One region of the Streptomyces sp. A2-16 genome, then DNA from elsewhere that is predicted to be linked to it. Evidence: riboswitches for the same ligand, from Rfam matches in the RefSeq annotation. Region 1 holds a riboswitch; each other region holds the start of a gene.

What was found. A riboswitch is a leader RNA that binds a small molecule or an ion and turns the genes downstream of it on or off. The one in region 1 is predicted to bind cyclic di-AMP.
Region 2: linked by a shared signal. The riboswitch ahead of IOD14_RS40075 (transglycosylase family protein) and the one ahead of IOD14_RS10185 (M23 family metallopeptidase) in region 1 are both predicted to bind cyclic di-AMP.
Region 3: linked by a shared signal. The riboswitch ahead of IOD14_RS43115 (hypothetical protein) and the one ahead of IOD14_RS10185 (M23 family metallopeptidase) in region 1 are both predicted to bind cyclic di-AMP.

Annotation. Positions count from the first base shown of each region.
Region 1 is NZ_CP063808.1:2,235,837-2,241,946, reverse strand. Features, by position in the region: gene IOD14_RS10200 (bifunctional GNAT family N-acetyltransferase/acetate--CoA ligase family protein) at 1-1,056, opposite strand, end outside; gene IOD14_RS10195 (HPr family phosphocarrier protein) at 1,255-1,536, shown strand; gene IOD14_RS10190 (GntR family transcriptional regulator) at 1,664-2,359, opposite strand; gene IOD14_RS10185 (M23 family metallopeptidase) at 2,549-3,310, opposite strand; cyclic di-AMP (ydaO/yuaA leader) riboswitch at 3,324-3,488, opposite strand; gene IOD14_RS10180 (pitrilysin family protein) at 3,698-5,086, opposite strand; gene IOD14_RS10175 (pitrilysin family protein) at 5,083-6,110, opposite strand, start outside.
Region 2 is NZ_CP063808.1:8,943,368-8,949,477, forward strand. Features, by position in the region: gene eno (phosphopyruvate hydratase) at 1-1,114, opposite strand, end outside; gene IOD14_RS40075 (transglycosylase family protein) at 1,411-2,094, opposite strand; cyclic di-AMP (ydaO/yuaA leader) riboswitch at 2,098-2,306, opposite strand; gene IOD14_RS40080 (transglycosylase family protein) at 2,466-3,476, opposite strand; gene IOD14_RS40085 (cytochrome P450) at 3,668-4,981, opposite strand; gene IOD14_RS40090 (nucleoside triphosphate pyrophosphohydrolase) at 5,109-6,110, opposite strand, start outside.
Region 3 is NZ_CP063808.1:9,594,939-9,601,048, reverse strand. Features, by position in the region: gene IOD14_RS43135 (tetratricopeptide repeat protein) at 1-1,988, shown strand, start outside; partial or broken gene IOD14_RS43130 (ATP-binding protein) at 2,244-2,438, opposite strand; gene IOD14_RS43125 (hypothetical protein) at 2,677-3,117, shown strand; gene IOD14_RS43120 (hypothetical protein) at 3,383-3,640, shown strand; cyclic di-AMP (ydaO/yuaA leader) riboswitch at 3,962-4,173, shown strand; gene IOD14_RS43115 (hypothetical protein) at 4,181-4,420, shown strand; gene IOD14_RS43110 (Ku protein) at 4,772-5,689, shown strand; gene IOD14_RS43105 (DUF6233 domain-containing protein) at 5,686-6,021, opposite strand; gene IOD14_RS43100 (hypothetical protein) at 6,079-6,110, shown strand, end outside.

The DNA.
Region 1 (6,110 bases):
GGCGTTGAGCCGGACGTCGGGGTTGGTGTTGATGATGCCGAAGGCGTTCGGGCCGATGATCCGCATGCCGTACGCGCGCGCGTGCCGCACGAGTTCGCGCTGGCGCTCGCGTCCTTCGGGGCCGCTCTCGGCGTACCCGGCGGAGAGCACGACGAGTCCCTGCACTCCGTGGGCCCCGCACTCGGCGACGACCTCGGGGACCTGCTCGGCCGGCACGGCGACGACCGCGAGGTCGACGGGGCCGTCGATGTCGCGCACCGAGCGGTGCGCCGGGATCCCGTCGAGCTCCTTCTGCTCCTCGGGGAACGCCTTGTTCACGGCGTACAGACGGCCGCCGAAGCCGTAGTCCCTGATGTTGCCGAGCACGCTGCGGCCCACCCCGCCCGGGGTGCGGCCCACTCCTACGACGGCGACGGAGCCGGGGGTGAGCAGCCGCTGCACGGACCGCGACTCGGCACGCTGCTCGCGCGCGTACTGCACGGCGAGCGAGCGGTCGGTGGGCTCCAGGTCGAACTCCAGGCGTACGACGCCGTCCTCGAAGCTGCGCTTCTGGGTGTACCCGGCGTCGGTGAACACCTTGATCATCTTGACGTTGGCGGGCAGCACCTCGGCGGCGAAGCGCCTGATGCCGCGCTCGCGGGCGACGGCCCCGATGTGTTCGAGGAGGGCAGAGGCCACGCCGCGCCCCTGGTGGGCGTCCTGCACGAGGAAGGCGACCTCGGCCTCGTCGGCGGGGGCGGAGGCGGGCATGCCGTCGGCGCCGATGCGGTCGTAGCGTACGGTGGCGATGAACTCGCCTCCGACCGTGGCGGCGAGTCCCACCCGGTCCACAAAGTCGTGGTGCGTGAAGCGGTGGACGTCCTTGGCGGACAGTCGTGGGTAGGGCGCGAAGAAGCGGTAGTACTTCGACTCGTCCGACACCTGCTCGTAGAAGCTGACCAGGCGATCGGCGTCGTCGACGGTGATGGGCCTGATGCGCGCGGTGCCGCCGTCGCGCAGCACCACGTCGGCCTCCCAGTGGGCGGGGTACTCGTGCCGGTCCGACGCGCTCTGCATGGGCCCCAGAGTACGGCTCGCGTACGACAACGGCGCGAGGCAGTCTGTGGAGAACGCGCAAGAGGGCACAAGGACGGAAGTCGGGCCGAGGCCGCGGTCCGACCACTCACCCCGGACGGGACTTCGGGTCCTGTCCGGAGACGCTTCACGTGTGGGAAACTGGTCTAGACAACCCTGAACACCGAAGGGCAGCATCACATGGCTGAGCGCCGCGTCAACGTCGGCTGGGCCGAGGGCCTCCACGCCCGCCCCGCTTCCATCTTCGTCCGGGCCGCCACGGCCGCAGGTATCCCGGTGACGATCGCCAAGGCCGACGGCAACCCCGTCAACGCGGCCTCCATGCTGGCCGTGCTCGGCCTGGGCGCACAGGGCGGCGAGGAGATCGTCCTCGCCTCCGACGCCGAGGGCGCGGACGTGGCCCTCGACCGGCTCGCGAAGCTGGTCGCCGAGGGGCTCGAGGAGCTTCCCGAGACCGTCTGAGAACGGGTGCCCTGAAAAGCACCGGAGGGCTCGTCCGAATTATCGGGCGGGCCCTTCGCTTTTCCCTTTGAATGGGCAGCAGAAATACCGCCCCGCGAATTACTCCTCTTTGTATACGGCGCCCGTGTTAATGCCGCACACCCGTCACGTTTACAGGATGTTGCGAGGTCCTCACACGGTCCGCGCGGTCCGGCCCGGCGACGAATCGGAGCCGGTGCACCGCGCCCGAGCGTTCGGTGTGCAGCGCCGTGATCGCCCGCGCGCGCTCTCCGTCGCCGCGGGCCACCGCGTCCACGATCGCGCCGTGCTCCGCCCAGGACTCCACGGGGTCGGCCGGCGCGTCCACCGCGTACATCCAGGCGATCTTGTGCCGCAGCTGGGTCAGCATCGAGGTCAGGGCGGGGCTGCCGGCGGCCTGCGCGAGCGTCTCGTGGAACCAGCCCCCCAACGAGCGCAGATCGTCGCTGTTGCCCCGCCTGGCCCGCTCCTGGCCCAGCCGGACCAGGCCGCGCAGCACCTTCAGATGGGCCTCGGTGCGCCGCTGGGCGGCCCGGGAGGCACCGAGCGGTTCCAGGAGCATGCGCATCTCCAGGAGGTCGGCGCCCTCCTGCTCGGTCGGTTCGGCCACGCACGCGCCCGCGTGCCGCCGCGTCACCACGAAGCCCTCGGCCTCCAGCGTCCGCAGGGCCTCGCGGACGGGGACGCGGGAGACGCCGTAGCGGCGGGCGAGGAGTTCCTCGGTGAGCCGGCTGCCGCGCTCGTAGACACCGGCGACGATGTCGTCCCGGATCGCCGTGCATACCGAGTGCGCCGGAATACGCATGTCCGACCTCCGTCTTAATCCCCGTGAAACGTCGCCGATTGACGTGTGTTCAGTGACTCTATTGCAATGAGCGGGAATTTCCGACGCCGGACCGGAATCCGGGGATATTTTTTGGACAACAGGGCCGTGGAAACGACGAAACCCCGGCTCGGGGAGCCGGGGTCTCGCAAAGATCGCGCGGTGGGACCGTCAGAGGTTCACGCCGTGCGAACGCAGGTAGGCGACAGGGTCGATGTCCGAGCCGTACTCGGGCGTGGTGCGCGCCTCGAAGTGCAGGTGCGGGCCGGTGACGTTGCCGGTCGCGCCGGAGACGCCGATCTGCTGGCCGGGGGTGACCGACTGGCCGACCGAGACGCCGATGGACGACAGGTGGCCGTACTGGGTGTACGTGCCGTCGGCCATCCTGATCACGATGTTGTTGCCGTACGACCCGCCCCAGCCGGCCTCCACGACCGTGCCGCGGCCGACCGCGTGGACCGAGGTGCCGCTCGCGGCGTGGAAGTCGACACCGGTGTGGCTGCCGGACGACCACAGGGAGCCGCCGCTCTTGTAGCCGGTGGAGATGTAGGAGCCGGAGATCGGGGCGACGAAGGCGTTGAGGCGCTTGCGCTCGGCCTCGCGGGCGGCGCGCTCCTTGGCCTCGCGGATCTCCTTGGCCCGCGCCTCGGCCTTGCGCCTGGCCTCCTCGGCCGCCTTCTTCTGCGCGGCGGCCCGCTCCTGGGCGACGGCCTGGGCGTCGATCTGCTCGGCGAGCGAGTCACCGGCGCTGACGACGGGCATGAGGCCGGTCTGTTCCACGGAGCTGACGGAGTTGTCGGCCGCGAGGGCCGGAGCGGCGATGGTGCCGATGACGCCGGTGGTGGCGAGGGCCGCGACGCCCGCCGCGCGGGCGGTGGTGCGCTTCATGCGGCTGGGACGACGGTGCTTCCCGGTGGCGCAGGTGAACGCCATGTAGTGGCTGATCCTTTCCTTCCTTCTCGCCTACCGGGTTAGCTGACGGGTTCGGAGCAGGAAGGTCTCCTACGGACCCCCTCGCGGTGCGCGGGCGTCCGATTCACCCCAGGGACTCTTGGTGTGGGTCCCCGGCTCCCCTGGCTCGCGCCATGCGGGGACTCGGCGATGACTGCCCGGTGCCGCGGGCGCGGCGCAGTGCCTGACGGACAGCCCAGAGGACGCTAAGCGGGGCCACTTTCAATCCCCAAACCGATCAGGGCTTTTGTAGCGCATCCCACAGGGCAGACAGGCAACCTCCTGCCCAATTCGGACATCTGACGAACTCGGGTGACGAAGGGGCCCTGGTGACGCTTCCGTCACCAGGGCCCCTGAGGTCGGGTGCCGCTACTCGGCCGTCACGACCTTGACCTCGCCGATGCCGAGGGCCTCGACGGGCTCCTTGATGGCGGCCGCGTCGCCGACCAGGACGGTCACCAGCCGGTCCACCGGGAAGGCGTTCACGACGGCGGCGGTGGCCTCGACGGTGCCGGTCGCGGCGAGCTGCTGGTACAGGGTCGCCTGGTAGTCGTCGGGCAGGTGCTGCTCGACCTGGTCGGCCAGCGTGCTCGCGACGGCCGCCGCGGTCTCGTACTTGAGCGGCGCCACCCCGACGAGGTTCTGCACGGCGACATCGCGCTCGGCGTCGGTGAGACCGCCCTCGGCGAGCGTGCGCAGCACCTTCCACAGATCGTCCAGGGCGGGACCGGTGTTGGGGGTGTCGACCGAGCCGCTGATGGCGAGCATCGCGGCGCCCGAGCCGTCCGGGGCGGACCTGAGGACCTGGCCGAACGACCGTACGCCGTAGGTGTAGCCCTTCTCCTCGCGCAGGACGCGGTCCAGACGGGAGGTGAGGGTGCCGCCGAGGCAGTACGTGCCGAGCACCTGCGCGGGCCACACGCGTGCGTGCCGGTCGGCGCCGATGCGGCCGATCAGCAGCTGCGTCTGGACGGCGCCGGGACGGTCCACGATGACGACCCGGCCGGTGTCGTCGGCGGTCACCGGCGGCACGGGGCGCGGCTGGGCCGTGGACCCCGTCCAGGAGCCGAGGGTGTCGGCGAGCAGCGCGTCCAGGTCGATGCCGGTGAGGTCGCCGACGACCACGGCGGTCGCGGTGGCGGGGCGCACGTGCTTCTCGTAGAAGCCGCGCACGGCCGCGGAGTCGATGTTCTCGACCGTCTCCTCGGTGCCCTGGCGCGGACGCGACATGCGCGAGTCCGCCGGGAACAGCTCCCGGGAGAGCTCCTTGGCGGCGCGGCGGGACGGGTTGGCCAGCTCGTGCGGGATCTCGTCCAGGCGGTTGTTGACGAGCCGCTCGACCTCGCTGTCCGCGAACGCGGGCGCCCTGAGCGCGTCGGCCAGCAGACCGAGCGCCTTGGCGAGCCGGGAGGCCGGCACTTCGAGGCTGAGCCGGACGCCCGGGTGGTCGGCGTGCGCGTCGAGGGTGGCGCCGCAGCGCTCCAGCTCGGCGGCGAACTCCTCGGCGGAGTGCTTGTCGGTGCCCTCGGAGAAGGCGCGCGCCATGATCGTGGCCACGCCGTCCAGTCCGGCCGGCTCGGCCTCCAGGGGGGCGTCCAGGAGCACCTCGACGGCGACGACCTGCTGGCCGGGGCGGTGGCAGCGCAGAACGGTGAGGCCGTTGTCGAGCGCCCCGCGCTCGGGGGCGGGGAAGGCCCAGACCTTGGGCTCGCCCGCCTGCGGCTGCGGGTGGAACTCCATCGCGGCGAGCTCGCTCACTTGGCCGCCTCCTCGTTGTCGTCGGTGGCTTCCACGGTGGCCGCGGACTGCGGGGCGTCCGCGTCCTCGGCGCTCTGGGCGATCTCGCCCGGGGCGGTGGGTTCGTAGACGAGCACCGCGCGGTTGTCGGGGCGCAGCTTGGCCTGGGCGACCGCCCGGACCTCCTCGGCGCTCACCTCCAGGACGCGCTGCACGGCGCTCAGGGCGAGCTGGGGGTCGCCGAACAGGACGGCGTAGCGGCACAGTTCGTCGGCACGGCCGGCGACGGTGCCGAGCCGGTCCAGCCACTCGCGCTCCAACTGGGCCTGGGCGCGCTCCATTTCCTCGGCGGTCGGGCCCTCCTCGGCGAACCGGGCGAGCTCCTCGTCGATGGCGGCCTCGATGACCGGCACCTCGACGTCACCGGAGGTCTTCACGTCGAGCCAGCCCAGGGAGGGCGCACCGGCCAGCCGCAGCAGGCCGAAGCCGGCCGCGACGGCCGTACGGTCGCGCCGTACGAGCCGGTTGTAGAGGCGGGAGGACTCGCCGCCACCGAGGACGGTGAGGGCGAGGTCGGCCGCGTCGGCCTCACGCGTGCCGTCGTGCGGCAGCCGGTAGGCGGCCATCAACGCGCGCGCAGGGACCTCCTCCTCGACGACCTCGCGCAGCTGCTCCCCGATGATCTCGGGCAGGGAGCCGTCGCGGGGCGCGGGCTTGCCGTCGTGCGAAGGGATGGAACCGAAGTACTTCTCGACCCAGGCGAGCGTCCGCTCCGGGTCGATGTCGCCGACCACCGACAGGACGGCGTTGTTGGGCGCGTAGTACGTGCGGAAGAACGCGCGTGCGTCCTCCAGGGTGGCCGCGTCCAGGTCGGCCATCGAACCGATCGGGGTGTGGTGGTAGGGGTGGCCCTCCGGGTAGGCGAGCGCGGTGAGCTTCTCGAACGCGGTGCCGTAGGGGACGTTGTCGTAGCGCTGCCTGCGCTCGTTCTTGACGACGTCGCGCTGGTTCTCCATCGACTCGTCGTCGAGGGCGGCCAGCAGCG
Region 2 (6,110 bases), 6.7 Mb from region 1:
CCTCGGTCTCGCCGGAGCGGTGGGACATCATGCACTTGAAGCCGCTGCGCTGGGCGAGCTCGACGGCGTCGAGGGTCTCGGTCAGCGAGCCGATCTGGTTGACCTTGACGAGCAGCGCGTTGGCGGCGCCGTCCTCGATGCCGCGGGCCAGACGCTCCGGGTTGGTGACGAACAGGTCGTCGCCGACGATCTGGACCTTGTCGCCCAGCTTGTCGGTGAGGACCTTCCAGCCGGCCCAGTCGTCCTCGAACAGCGGGTCCTCGATGGAGACGAGCGGGTAGGCCGCCACGAGCTCCTCGTAGTACTCCGTCATCTCGGCGGCCGAGCGGTCCTTGCCCTCGAACTGGTACTTGCCGTCCTTGTAGAACTCGGAGGCGGCGACGTCCAGCGCCAGGGCGACCTGCTCGCCGGGGATGTAGCCGGCTTCCTTGATGGCCTCGAGGATGAGGTCGAGGGCGGCGCGGTTGGACTCCAGGTTCGGCGCGAAGCCGCCCTCGTCGCCGAGGCCGGTGGACAGGCCCTTGCTCTTCAGGACCTTCTTGAGGGTGTGGTACACCTCGGTGCCCCAGCGCAGCGCCTCGGAGAAGGACTCCGCGCCGATCGGGGCGATCATGAACTCCTGGATGTCCACGTTGGAGTCGGCGTGCGAGCCGCCGTTCAGGATGTTCATCATCGGCACCGGCAGCAGGTGCGCGTTCGGGCCGCCCAGGTAGCGGAAGAGCGGGAGGTCGCTGGCCTCGGAGGCGGCGTGGGCGACGGCGAGGGAGACGCCGAGGATGGCGTTGGCGCCGAGCGAGCCCTTGTTGTCGGTGGCGTCCAGGTCGAACATCGCCTGGTCGATCAGGCGCTGCTCGGTGGCGTCGTAGCCGACGAGCTCCGGGCCGATCTGCTCGATGACCGCGAGGACGGCCTTCTCGACGCCCTTGCCCTGGTAGCGGTTCGGGTCACCGTCGCGCAGCTCGATGGCCTCGAAGGCGCCCGTGGAGGCGCCGGACGGGACGGCGGCACGACCCGTGCTGCCGTCGTCGAGGCCGACCTCGACCTCGACGGTGGGGTTCCCTCGCGAGTCGAGGATTTCCCGGGCTACGACGACGTCGATGGACGGCACGAGCATCTCCTTCTTGGGATGTGACACGGTCCGCCGGGACCGCGGTGGGTTCTGCGAGACCGAGCCTAACCGGCTCCGGGGGATCGGCCACCGTGTGGACCGCCCCGTGGACAGAACCGAGAGTAAATTGTTTCTGAACTGAACAAAGACGTCCCGGCAAGCGCGCACAAAAAACCCCGCCCCGGTGCGTACGGGGGAACACGCACCGGAGCGGGGAGCCCGTGGGGACGGGGGGGGGAACCCTCACGAGGTCCTTCAGTATGAGGACCACGGATGTGAGGGCGCTGTGGTTCAGCTGAGCGTCACTTCAGGTGCAGCTGCTGGCCCGGGTAGATGAAGTCGGCGTCGGCGATGATGTCCTTGTTCAGCTTGAACAGCTTCTGCCAGCCGCCCTTGACCTTGTGCTTCTCGGCGATCGAGCTGAGGGTGTCGCCCTTGACGACCTTGTACTCGCCGTCGCCCTTCTTGACCTTCTTGCCGGTCGGGGTGGTGACGGTCTTCTTGGCCGCCGGGCGGTCGGTCGAACGGGAGGCGCTCTGCTCCTCGGTCGAACGGCTGCTCGTGTTCGAGGAGCCGGAGTTCGAGGAGGACGAGCTGCTGCCGCCGTTGTAGGTGGCGCTGGACAGGCCCGTGCCGCAGACCGGCCAGGCACCCTTGCCCTGGGAGGCGAGGACCTTCTCGGCGACGGAGATCTGCTGCGACTTGCTGGCCTGGTTGGCCTGCGCGGCGTACTGGGTGCCGCCGTACGCGGCCCAGGTGGAGGCGGAGAACTGCAGGCCGCCGTAGTAGCCGTTGCCGGTGTTGATGGACCAGTTGCCGCCGGACTCGCACTGGGCGACGGCGTCCCACTCGGAGGCGGTGGCGGCGGAGGCACTGCCGGCCGCCATCAGCGGGGCGGCGATGGCGACACCGGTGACACCGGCGAGCGCGGCGGCACGGGTGGCCTTGGACGGACGACGGTGCTTGCCCTTACCGGAAAACAGCATGGTGGATCCCCTCACCGACGCCTGCGAGGTGAGCTGTCGGGTTCGGGCCGGTTGAGTTGCCCGGTCACGCGAGCTGCGTGACTTCACCCCAAGCCGGTCCAGCGTGAACTGCTGGGTCCGGCACTTACCTTGGGTCCCCCGCTCCTGCCTACGGCGCATGACGCGACGACTGTTCCCGTACGGCCGCTGGCAGGATTCGGCGTTGCGACAGACGGGGCTCGGGTTGCCGAGCGGTGACGACCGTAGACACGCGCTCGGCGGAATTTCAAAGACGATCAGGGCTTCTGAGACTCATCCCACACTTTCACCAAAGTGGACATTCGGTGCGAAGTGTGACGTGAACTCGCGCTGTTTTTCAGGCCTTTTCGGCCCTATTCAGCCCCTGTGTCGAGCGTCTGACCGGCGACGATGTTGCTCGGGTCGGCCCCGATGCGGTCCTTGTTCTCGGCGTAGAGGGCACGCCATCCGCCGTCGAGACCAAGGGAGTCGGCGATGGAGACCAGCGAGTCGCCCTCCTGGACCGTGTAGGTGCGGGCGGCATGACGGCCGCCAACCGAGGACGGGGCCGCGCTCTTCGTCACGGCCTCCTCGGCACTGTCGCCGCGGTGCTTGCCGGAGCCGAGGGCGCCGACGTCCACGAGAGCCGAAGAACTGCCCTCCTGCCACGACTTGTCCGCTTCATCCTCATCCGCGCTCACCACGGGCGAGCTGTCGGAGGACTGCGCCTCCCCCGTGGCGGAACCCTCGGATCCCGAAGAGTTCTTTTTGTCCGAGCTGTCGGAACTGTCCTTGCCGCTGGAGGGAGTGGCCGACGGCGAAGGCGTCGCGGACGAGCCGTCCAGCGCGTCGAGCAGTCCGGAAGAATCCTCGGAGCCCGACGAGTTGGATGAACCGGAGGATCCGGAAGAACCCGACGAACTAGAGGAACCGGATGATTCAGACGATCCGGACGCCGAGGCCGAGGGCGTCCCGCTGCCCACGCCCGTGTCCACGTCGGCCGAGCTCGAGTCCTTGCTGAGGCCGTTGAGCAGACCGCAGGTCGGCCACGCGGCGATGCCCTGGTCCGCGAGGAGCTTCTCGGCCACGGCTATCTGCTGGTTGCGGCTGGCCAGGTCGGCGGTCTTGGCGTACTCGAGGCCGCCGTACTTCTCCCAGTTCTCCTGGGACATCTGGAGGCCGCCGTAGTAGCCGTTGCCGTCGTTCGCGCTCCAGGAGCCGCCGCTCTCGCACTCCGCGACCCGGTCCCACGTGGTGCCGGTGGCGGCGCTCGCCCCGGTCGCCCCGAGCAGTGGGATCGCGATGGCGGATCCCGTCACACCGGCCGCAACGAGGAGAGCCGGAGCCTGACGGGGGCGACGGTGACGACCGTTCCCGGAGAGCATGGGGGGACCTTTCCCGAGAGAGCAGGGACCAGCGCGGCAGGTGGTACAGGCACCGCGCTGGTCCGTGAACGTATAGGGATTCGATCACTTGTCACAAGTTAATGCCGCGTAGATCACGTGAAGATCACAGACTTGAGGGCACGTCATGTTTAGGCGGCCCCCCTCGGGGATACGCCGGACCCCTCGGTCCATTACCGGACGGGCGTGAACTCCACGGGCAAAGTACGCAGTCCACGCATGATGAGCCCACCACGCCAGCGCAAATCAGCCGAATCCACCGCGAGTTGAAGGTCCGGGAGCCGGGTGAGGAGGGTGGCGAGCGCGGTCTGGCCCTCCAGACGGGCGAGCGGGGCACCGAGGCAGTAGTGGATGCCGTGGCCGTAACCGAGGTGCTGATTGTCACGGCGGGACAGATCGAGCACATCGGGGTCGGCGAACCGCTCCGGATCCCGGTCCGCGGCGGCGAGCACGACGAGCACCGGGTCGCCGACGGCGATGTCCTGTCCGCCGATGCGGAGGGGTTCGGTGGCGAACCGCCAGGTGGCCAGCTCGACGGGGCCGTCGTACCGCAGGAGCTCTTCCACCCCGGTTTCGAGCAGGTCCCTGCGGCCCTCGGCGAGGGACTGCTGGAGCCTTTGGCGCTGCCCCGGGTGGGTGAGGAGGGCGTAGGTGCCGTTCCCGATGAGATTGACGGTGGTCTCGAAGCCCGCGAACAGCAGGATGAAGGCCATCGCCGCGGCCTCGTTCTCGGTGAGGTGCTCGCCGTGGTCGGAGGCGCGGATGAGCGCGGAGATGAGGTCCTCACCCGGAGCGGGCTCGTCGGGCAGCGCCTCCCGCTTGCGGTGGATGAGTTCGGCGAGATAACCGCGCATCTTCTTCACCGACCGCGCGACCCCGCCCCGCGGCCCCCCGCTGTGCCGGATCATCATGCCCGCCCAGTCCCGGAAGTCGTCCTGGTCCTCGCGGGGGACGCCGAGCAGGTCGCAGATCGCGTAGATGGGGAGCGGGAAGGCGAACTCGTGGATGAGGTCGGCGCTTCCGGTGGCCGCGAACCCGTCGATGAGACGGTCGGTCAACTCCTGCACCCGGGGCGCGAACTCGGCGACCCTCCTGGGTGTGAACGCCTTGCTGACGAGCCGTCGGAGCCTGGTGTGGTCCGGTGGGTCGATGTTCAGCAGATGCGTCATCAGGTCCGCCTTGCGCTCCCCCGGGATACCGGTCCTGCCCCTGGCGTGCGCGGGTTCGTCGTGATGCGCCGGGTTCTTGCTGAGCCGCTGGTCGGCGAGAGCCTGCTTGGCATCGGCGTACCGGGTGACCAGCCAGGCCTCCACCCCACTGGGCAGCCGGGTCCTGTGCACCGGCGCGTGCTCCCGGAGCCAGGCGTAGGCGGGGTAGGGGTTGGTGGCGAACTCCCAGGTGAAGAGGTCGGGGGCGGGAGTTGGAGAGGGAGAGGGAGAGGGGGAGGGGGTGGGGGTGGGGGTGGGAGAGGCGGGGTGGTCGGTCACTCTCTGACGGTATCCGGGATTTTCCGGGGCGCTTCCGGGGGCTTCCCGGGGGCACTTTGTCTGGCGGGGCCGTCTTCTCGGCGGTCGGAGGTGTCCCCCCTCCCCTCCCCTCCCCTGTCGCCGGCGCTCAGCTCCCCTGTTCCGCTCGGAGGACGGCATCCCGGTACGCCCGTGCCGCCGCCCGCAGGGCCGCCTCCGGGTCCACGCCCTCCGCCTCCGCGTGCGCGGCCAGGGCGAGCAGTCGGTAGCCGATGCCCTCCCCTTGGGGCAGGGGTACCTCCAGCCCGGCCGTCCGCACCCGCGACGCCAGCTTGGCCGCGAGGGCGAGACCGGGCTGGCCGAGGGGGACGCCTTCGGTCACCGAGGTGCGCTGTTTCTCTATCGCCTTGGTGCGCAGCCAGTGCGCCTTGACCTCCTCGGGGGTGCTGGCCGTCTCGTCGCCGAAGACGTGCGGGTGGCGGTGGATGAGCTTGGTGACGATGCCGCCAGCGACGTCGTCGATGGAGAAGGGGGCGTCCGGGTCGTCCTCGGCTATCCGGGAGTGGAAGATCACCTGGAGCAGGACGTCTCCCAGTTCCTCGCGGAGTTCGTCGCGGTCACCCTCCTCAATGGCCTCGACGAGTTCGTACGCCTCCTCGATGCCGTACTTCGCGAGGCCCTTGTGGGTCTGCTGGGAGGACCAGGGGCATTCGGCGCGGATGCGGTCCATGACCTGGACGAGGTCGAGGAGCCGGGCGCCGGGCAGGTCGTAGGAGGCGGGGAGCAGCTCCAGCTCGGGCATCTGCACGCGTCCGGATCCGGCGAGGCGGGCCAGACCGTCCGTGAGGGCCGGCTCGCCCTCGCCCGTGGCCACGACGACCACCGTCCGTCCGCCCGCGCACGCTCCGACCAGTTCCTCGGCGGTCGGGGACGTCTCGTCGACGGCTGTCCCCGCCTCCCGCAGATAGGGCAGCTGGGGGTGGGCGCCGTCCGCGCACAGAACCCGGTCGGCGGCGTGCAGCGCCTGCCAGGCGGGCCAGGACAGCAGGCCGGGGGCGACGCGGTGGCTGGTGGTGAGCAGGACGATGCGGCCGGGGGCGGACGCCGTGTCGGGGTCCTGGTCGGGGGCGGGCTCGAAGCCGGTTGCGTT
Region 3 (6,110 bases), 7.4 Mb from region 1:
CTCTGGATCTCTCAGTGCGCCTGATGTCACTGCCACGACCTAGCCATGAAGCGATTAGCAACGATCAGCTTAAAACTGCCATCTCAAGTATCTCTAAGTCGCTCAAGAGTCTTGGGGCTCTGGATGTATTTCCTGCTATTCAAGAGATTGCATCTCTAGAACAGCTGAAGGGGGTCGATGAATCTGGGTCATTGAGGGAGCGTGCAGCAGCCCTAAATAATTTGAGTATTAGAGCGGCTCGGACTGGATACGCTCCCGAGGCGCTGAAAGCAGCCCAAGAAGCGGTGCATCTATTTCTGCAATCCGAGGATGCTGAAGATCCCGCCACCCTAGTTGCCGTCATGGGGAATCTGGCAAATCGCCTCGCTGAGGCTGGTGATTTGGATTCAGCCCAGATTGCAGCTCGTGAAGTACTCATGCATTGCCGTCGAGTGGCCGACCAGGATGAATCTCAACTTCCAACCCTAGCGATGGCTCTAAGTAACGCAGGTGTCCATATGGCACGAGCGGGGGATATTCCCTCAGCACTGGATTCTGCAAGCGAGGCTGTTGCCATTTATCAGCATCTGGCGAGGGATAATGCCGCCGCGCATCTTCCGAACCTGGCCGGCTCCCTGAATAATCTCGGTGTGCGCCTAGCAGATATGGGGCAACATGCGGAGGCCGCCACTGCGATCGAGGAATCCGTTGCCATCTATCGCCAATTGGCGAGGGATAATCCTGGCGCGTACCTCCCAAACCTGGGCGGATCTTTGGACAATCTCGGGGTCCGACTCGGAGATCTAGGACGGTATGCGGATGGATTGCCGGTAACAGAAGAAGCTGTTGCCATTTATCGGCAGCTGGCGAACGAGAATCCTGGCGCCTATCTTTCCAACCTTGCGAGTGCTCTGAATAATCTGGGTGTTCGTCTTGGTGATTTGGGTCGGTATGAAGATTCCCTGTCTGTAGCTGAGGAAGCTCTCCTCATCTTTCGTAGGTTGGCAGGCGAAAACCCGCGCGCTCACTCCTCTCGCCTTGCGAGTGCTCTGAATAATCTGGGTGTTCGTCTTGGTGATTTGGGTCGGCATGAGGATTCTCTGTCTGCAACTGAGGAATCCGTTGCCATCTATCGACAGCTGGCAAACGAGAACCCCGGCGCCTATCTTTCAGATCTTTCTGGTGCTCTGAATAATCTGGGTGTTCGTCTTGGTGATTTGGGTCGGCATGAGGATTCTCTGTCTGCAACTGAGGAATCCGTTGCCATCTATCGACAGCTGGCAAACGAGAACCCCGGCGCTTACCTTTCTCGTCTTGCGAGTGCTCTGAATAATCTGGGTGTTCGTCTTGGTGATTTGGGTCGGCATGAGGATTCCCTGCCTGCAACTGAGGAATCCGTTGCCATCTATCGACACCTAGCAGAGGCTAACCCGGAAGCCTACCTCTTGGGCCTTGCCGGCTCACTTAGCAACCTTGGAATCCGGTATAGCGGTTCGGGGGAATATCAAACCTCTCTCGAAGCGTTGCGGGAGTCGATTGATATCTATCGGGCTCTCGGGGAAACCAGAATGCCTACCTATGCGACGCAAATGATCACTGCATTGCAGGTAATGGGAAATGGTTTGGCCAACTTGGGCAGAGCGGATGAAGCGCTCGGATGTCTCACTGAGGCGCTCGACTTGGCCCGGCATCAGTCGAATAGTTCCCAAGTCCTAGCGACTCAGCTTGAGATCGCTGCGATTTACACGAGGCAACGAAACTTTAAGCAAGCTGGGGAATCTTACGAGTCGGCTTCTCGTGAAGCTGAAGCACTAGGCTCCGCTGCGATTTTGGGGGCTTGCATTTTCGCTTCCGCCAACTGCAGAAAGAGCTATGGAGACTTCTCTGGAGCGCTGACTCGCGCGACCAAAGCCTATGAAATTTTTGAGCAGGTTGGAAATCTCGAAGCCATGGATCGAGCAGTCGAACTGGTCAACAGCCTGAAAGCTCTTACTGAGCCTTGGTCCTAAGTGTTGATCATTTCAGCTTCGAGGTCTCTGCCGGCACGGGCGAAGGTCGGCGGAGCGGGTTTGGCCGGTGGCCTGCCCGGTCTGGGGTCGGGCATGATCAGGGGGCCGTACGCTGGCTGGCAACTCGGGCAGGCTTTGGGCCTGACGGCCTGCGGTGCCGAGTATGCATCGAAGGAAGCCCGCAGGACCGGCCGCGTCACCTCGGTGAGGTCTTCGTCCAGCACTCGCACCAGTAGCCCCGCTGCGCCTTGTCCATCAGCGCAGGTGACCTCCTGCGGGAGGGTCCGTGAACAGTTCCGCGGTGACCGTGTACCCGCCGTCGCTCTCGTGGACGAACCGGTGAGCGATCACGCTGACCATGCCCAGGCCTCGGCCGTGCTCGGCGTCCTGGTCCTGGCGCTCGACCTCTGGGGCGGTGCCGAAGCCTCCGCCGTCCGTGACCGACAGCGCAGGAGCCCGGGAGAGCGGCCCGTATGCGCGCACGGTACATGCACGTCACTGGGACGCCTCTGCGGAAGGTCGCTCAGCAAGTCGGCGACGCTCTCTGGGAGCCGCTCCGGGCCGACTGAAGCTCTATGCGGAGGGTCAGAGCGGCAGGGCTCCTCTGCGGCTGACAGGGGGCTGTGCGAGTCCTACGCTCGTGTCAGAGTTGCGGAGCCGGCATCGGGGGGCGGGCGTGAGTGTCAGGATGACTGGGGAGTTCGCCTCGGCGATGGTCACTGTCATTCCGGTGGTCTTGCTGGTGGCGACGGTCGAATTCAACGAAATCGAGAAGCGGGCTGACGAGACTGAGCAGCGGGCGATCGAGGCGGCGCGTGGTGAGGGGTTGTCTGACCGTCAGGCTATGCAGTCGGTGAGTGCTTCTCCGTTGCTTCGTGGGCTCCGTAACCTGCAGACGGTCTGGTACGCCGCGCTGACGCTGCACATCTTCGCTGAGGCGTATCTGATCTTCTGGCTTGCGGATGACGCCCGGCCTGCCGATGTTTTCTTCGCCTGGTTCGTCAGTGTGACGGGCTGCTCGGGTTTCGTGATGCTACTGGCTGCTGTGGTCGCCGCCAAGAAGATCAAGAATCGAAAGGTGAGGGGCCCGTCAGGGCGGAACCGATCGGACAGCACTCCTGCTGGTTAGGGGTTGCTGACCGCGCGAGTGACGTTCGCCTAGTCGATGTATCCGAGCGCCGCGTCTGGCCCACGCCCTGGAAGGCCTTCAGGATCGTCTGAGCCAACATCTACGGTCGCTGTACACGGAACAAACGACGTAAGACTCACAACCACGCGCGCCGCGTACTCAGTGACAGCGGCCTGGAAGCCCTCGGCCGTGCTGCCCCATTTCCGCGCAGGGGTCGAGTTCGCGACGGTGGCGGCGCGCTCCTCATCCGTGGAAGTGTGACGCGATGACGACGAGCGACTACGACCGCATCCGACTCGGCATCGAGGCGATGACCGCCTATGTGTCCGGCAATGACCTGATGATCAAGTACATGGCGGACCGCCGTACCACAGACGGGAATCTGGACCAGGTTGCCGACGGTTCGACGGCTCTGTGCGCGCTGCTGCTTAAACAGTTGGCCCACATGACTGGTAAGTCCGAGCCGCAGATTCTCCAGGAGCTCGCCCGCGGCCTCAACCGCACGGAGCAGCGCGGCCAATGACTGTACTTCCTGTACGTTTTTTACAACCCGTGGCCCGCATGCCGAATGGAAATTCGCATCAAGGCGCACCACCTCCATGCCCGTGTCGCTAGGCCGGTTAGACCACCTTGACCTCGATGCGCCCGCGGACGCGCCTCTTTCACGCCTCCACGCCTGATGGAACGTCAACCCCCGTTTGACCAGGGAGGATTGATCATTTTCCACAATCGAACGGGTTAGTGGTGACCATCCCCACAAACGTCCAATTCCGTTGGGACTTTTGAGGTGGCGTGCGTCACGATCTCTTCCACGACAAGCCCCCGTCAACAGACGGCGGGGCCATCTGAGCGGACGCCGAGTCCTGCCGCTGCCCGGATGCTCTGTCGACAGGAGTGGATCGGCAGGAGTGGAGGACCCAGGCACGACGGGTCGCCGGGACGGTCACGCCATGACCGGGCCGAGCAGCCCTTGGGGTGAAGCCGCGTCAGCGGCCGGGCAACTTCGCCAGCCCGAATCCGACAGGTCATCCTTCACAGGCGGCTGACGAAGGCTGAGCGAGCCATGACGGCAACGCAGAACAACCCGCAAACCTCGGGGCCCGGGGACGAGTCCCCGAGGAACAGGAAGACCGAAGCCGTGATCACGATACTGGTCGCGATCATCGGCGGATGCTTCGCGGGGATCCTCCGTCGAGCGATGGAGGGGGTCTCGTACTACGAGGCCATCAGCACAGGGGCTCTAGCTGCAATCGGGCTGGGCGGCTTCATCTTCGTGGCCCTGACCTACGTCAACAGGTCTTGACCAAGAGCACGTCGGCGGTCGGCTAACCTCCACCACCCATCGGAGGCGTGCCAACGGGAAGGTCTGAGCTTCACGGTGACCCCGTAGAAGACACGGACAAGGCGGGAGAGGTCCTGGCATCCAGACCAGGGCCTCTCTTTTTATGATTCGAAGGCGGGTGCGCTCCGTGTGCCGCCCGCACGATCTAGCCTTCCCGGATGGTAGGCCGGCTGGCCTCCTCGGCAAGCGGGTAGATCACGACGGGTTGCCGGGGTCATGTCACCTGCGTGCGACTCGGGGTGCCCGCGCGCATGCGGGGCCGTGGTGGTGCTCGTAGGCTGATCCTGCTCGGGGCTCACGCGGAGGTCAGCTATGCCCCGAACCATCTGGAGCGGAGCCGTCTCGTTTGGCCTGGTCACGGTGCCTATCCACGTCCAGAGTGCGACCGAGAACCACAGCATCCAGTTCCACCAGTACCACTTGGAGGACATGGGTCGGGTGCGGGTGAAGAAGGTGTGCGAGCTGGAGGACCGTGAGATCGCTCAGTCGGAGATCGGCAAGGGCTATGAGTACGCCAAGGACCAGGTCGTCGCCATCTCGGATGCGGACCTGAGGGAGTTGCCGCTGCCGACGGCGAAGGCCATCGAGATTCAGGCTTTCGTGCCGCTGGACTCCGTCGACCCGATTCAGATCGGTGAGGGCTATTACCTTGCCCCGGACGGGGCGGTGGCGGCGAAGCCGTACAAGCTGCTGGTGCAGGCGCTTGGCCGGTCGTCGAAGGTGGCGGTCGCGAAGTACGCGTGGAGCGGGCGGGAACGCCTTGGACTGCTGCGAATTCGCGACAACGTGATCGTGCTGCACGCGATGCGCTGGCCCGACGAGATCCGGGCCCCGGGCGCCGTCGACCCGCCGGACGAGAAGGTGTCGACGGAGGAGATCGAGGGGGCCCTCGCCTTGATGGAGTCGATGGCACGCGACGACCTCGACGGCCCCGAGTTCGAGGACACCTACACCGACGCCCTAGCGAAAATCATCGAGGCCAAGCGGGAAGACCGCGAGCTCCCCGAGGCGCCCGAGCCCGACAAGCCGGCCCAGGTCCTGGACCTCATGGCCGCGCTGAACGAGTCGGTGGAGAAGGCAAAGGCCTCCCGCGGCGAAGACGCCGACGTACACGAACTGCCGAAGAAGACCGCGGCCAGGAAGACGGCGAAGAAGCAGTCGGCCAAAAAGACCGCCGCGAAGAAGAGCGCGGGGAAGAAGGCGAGCGGACGCAGGCCGCGCAGCGCCTAGTCGAGGATGCCCAGCGCGGTGTCCGGCCGGCACTGGGGGCATGCCGTCACGCCGTCGGCGAGCGCGCGCAGCGCCTGGTCCCGCTCGACGCCCTTGGACCGCGAGCCCGCGTTCCAGCAGTCGCCGACGTGCACGTACACGGCGTGTTGGCGGGACAGGCCGCGCTCGATCAGCCAGTCCGGCGCTGGCGGCCGCGCCGCGATGCCCCGCTGCCGCTCGGCCTCGCGCTTCTCCTCGTCCGCGATCCACCGGCGGGTCCGCTCCAGGTCCCGTACCTGCACGCGTTCCAGGAAGCGGAGCAGCGCGAGCCGAGACAGGCCGGAGTCGTTCATGTGTTCGATTCTAGGAGGTAGCGTGGCCCGCGCATCCCGAGGGGCACAGGAGACAGCGTGGACCGCATGGACGTCGAGGAGCTGCTCAG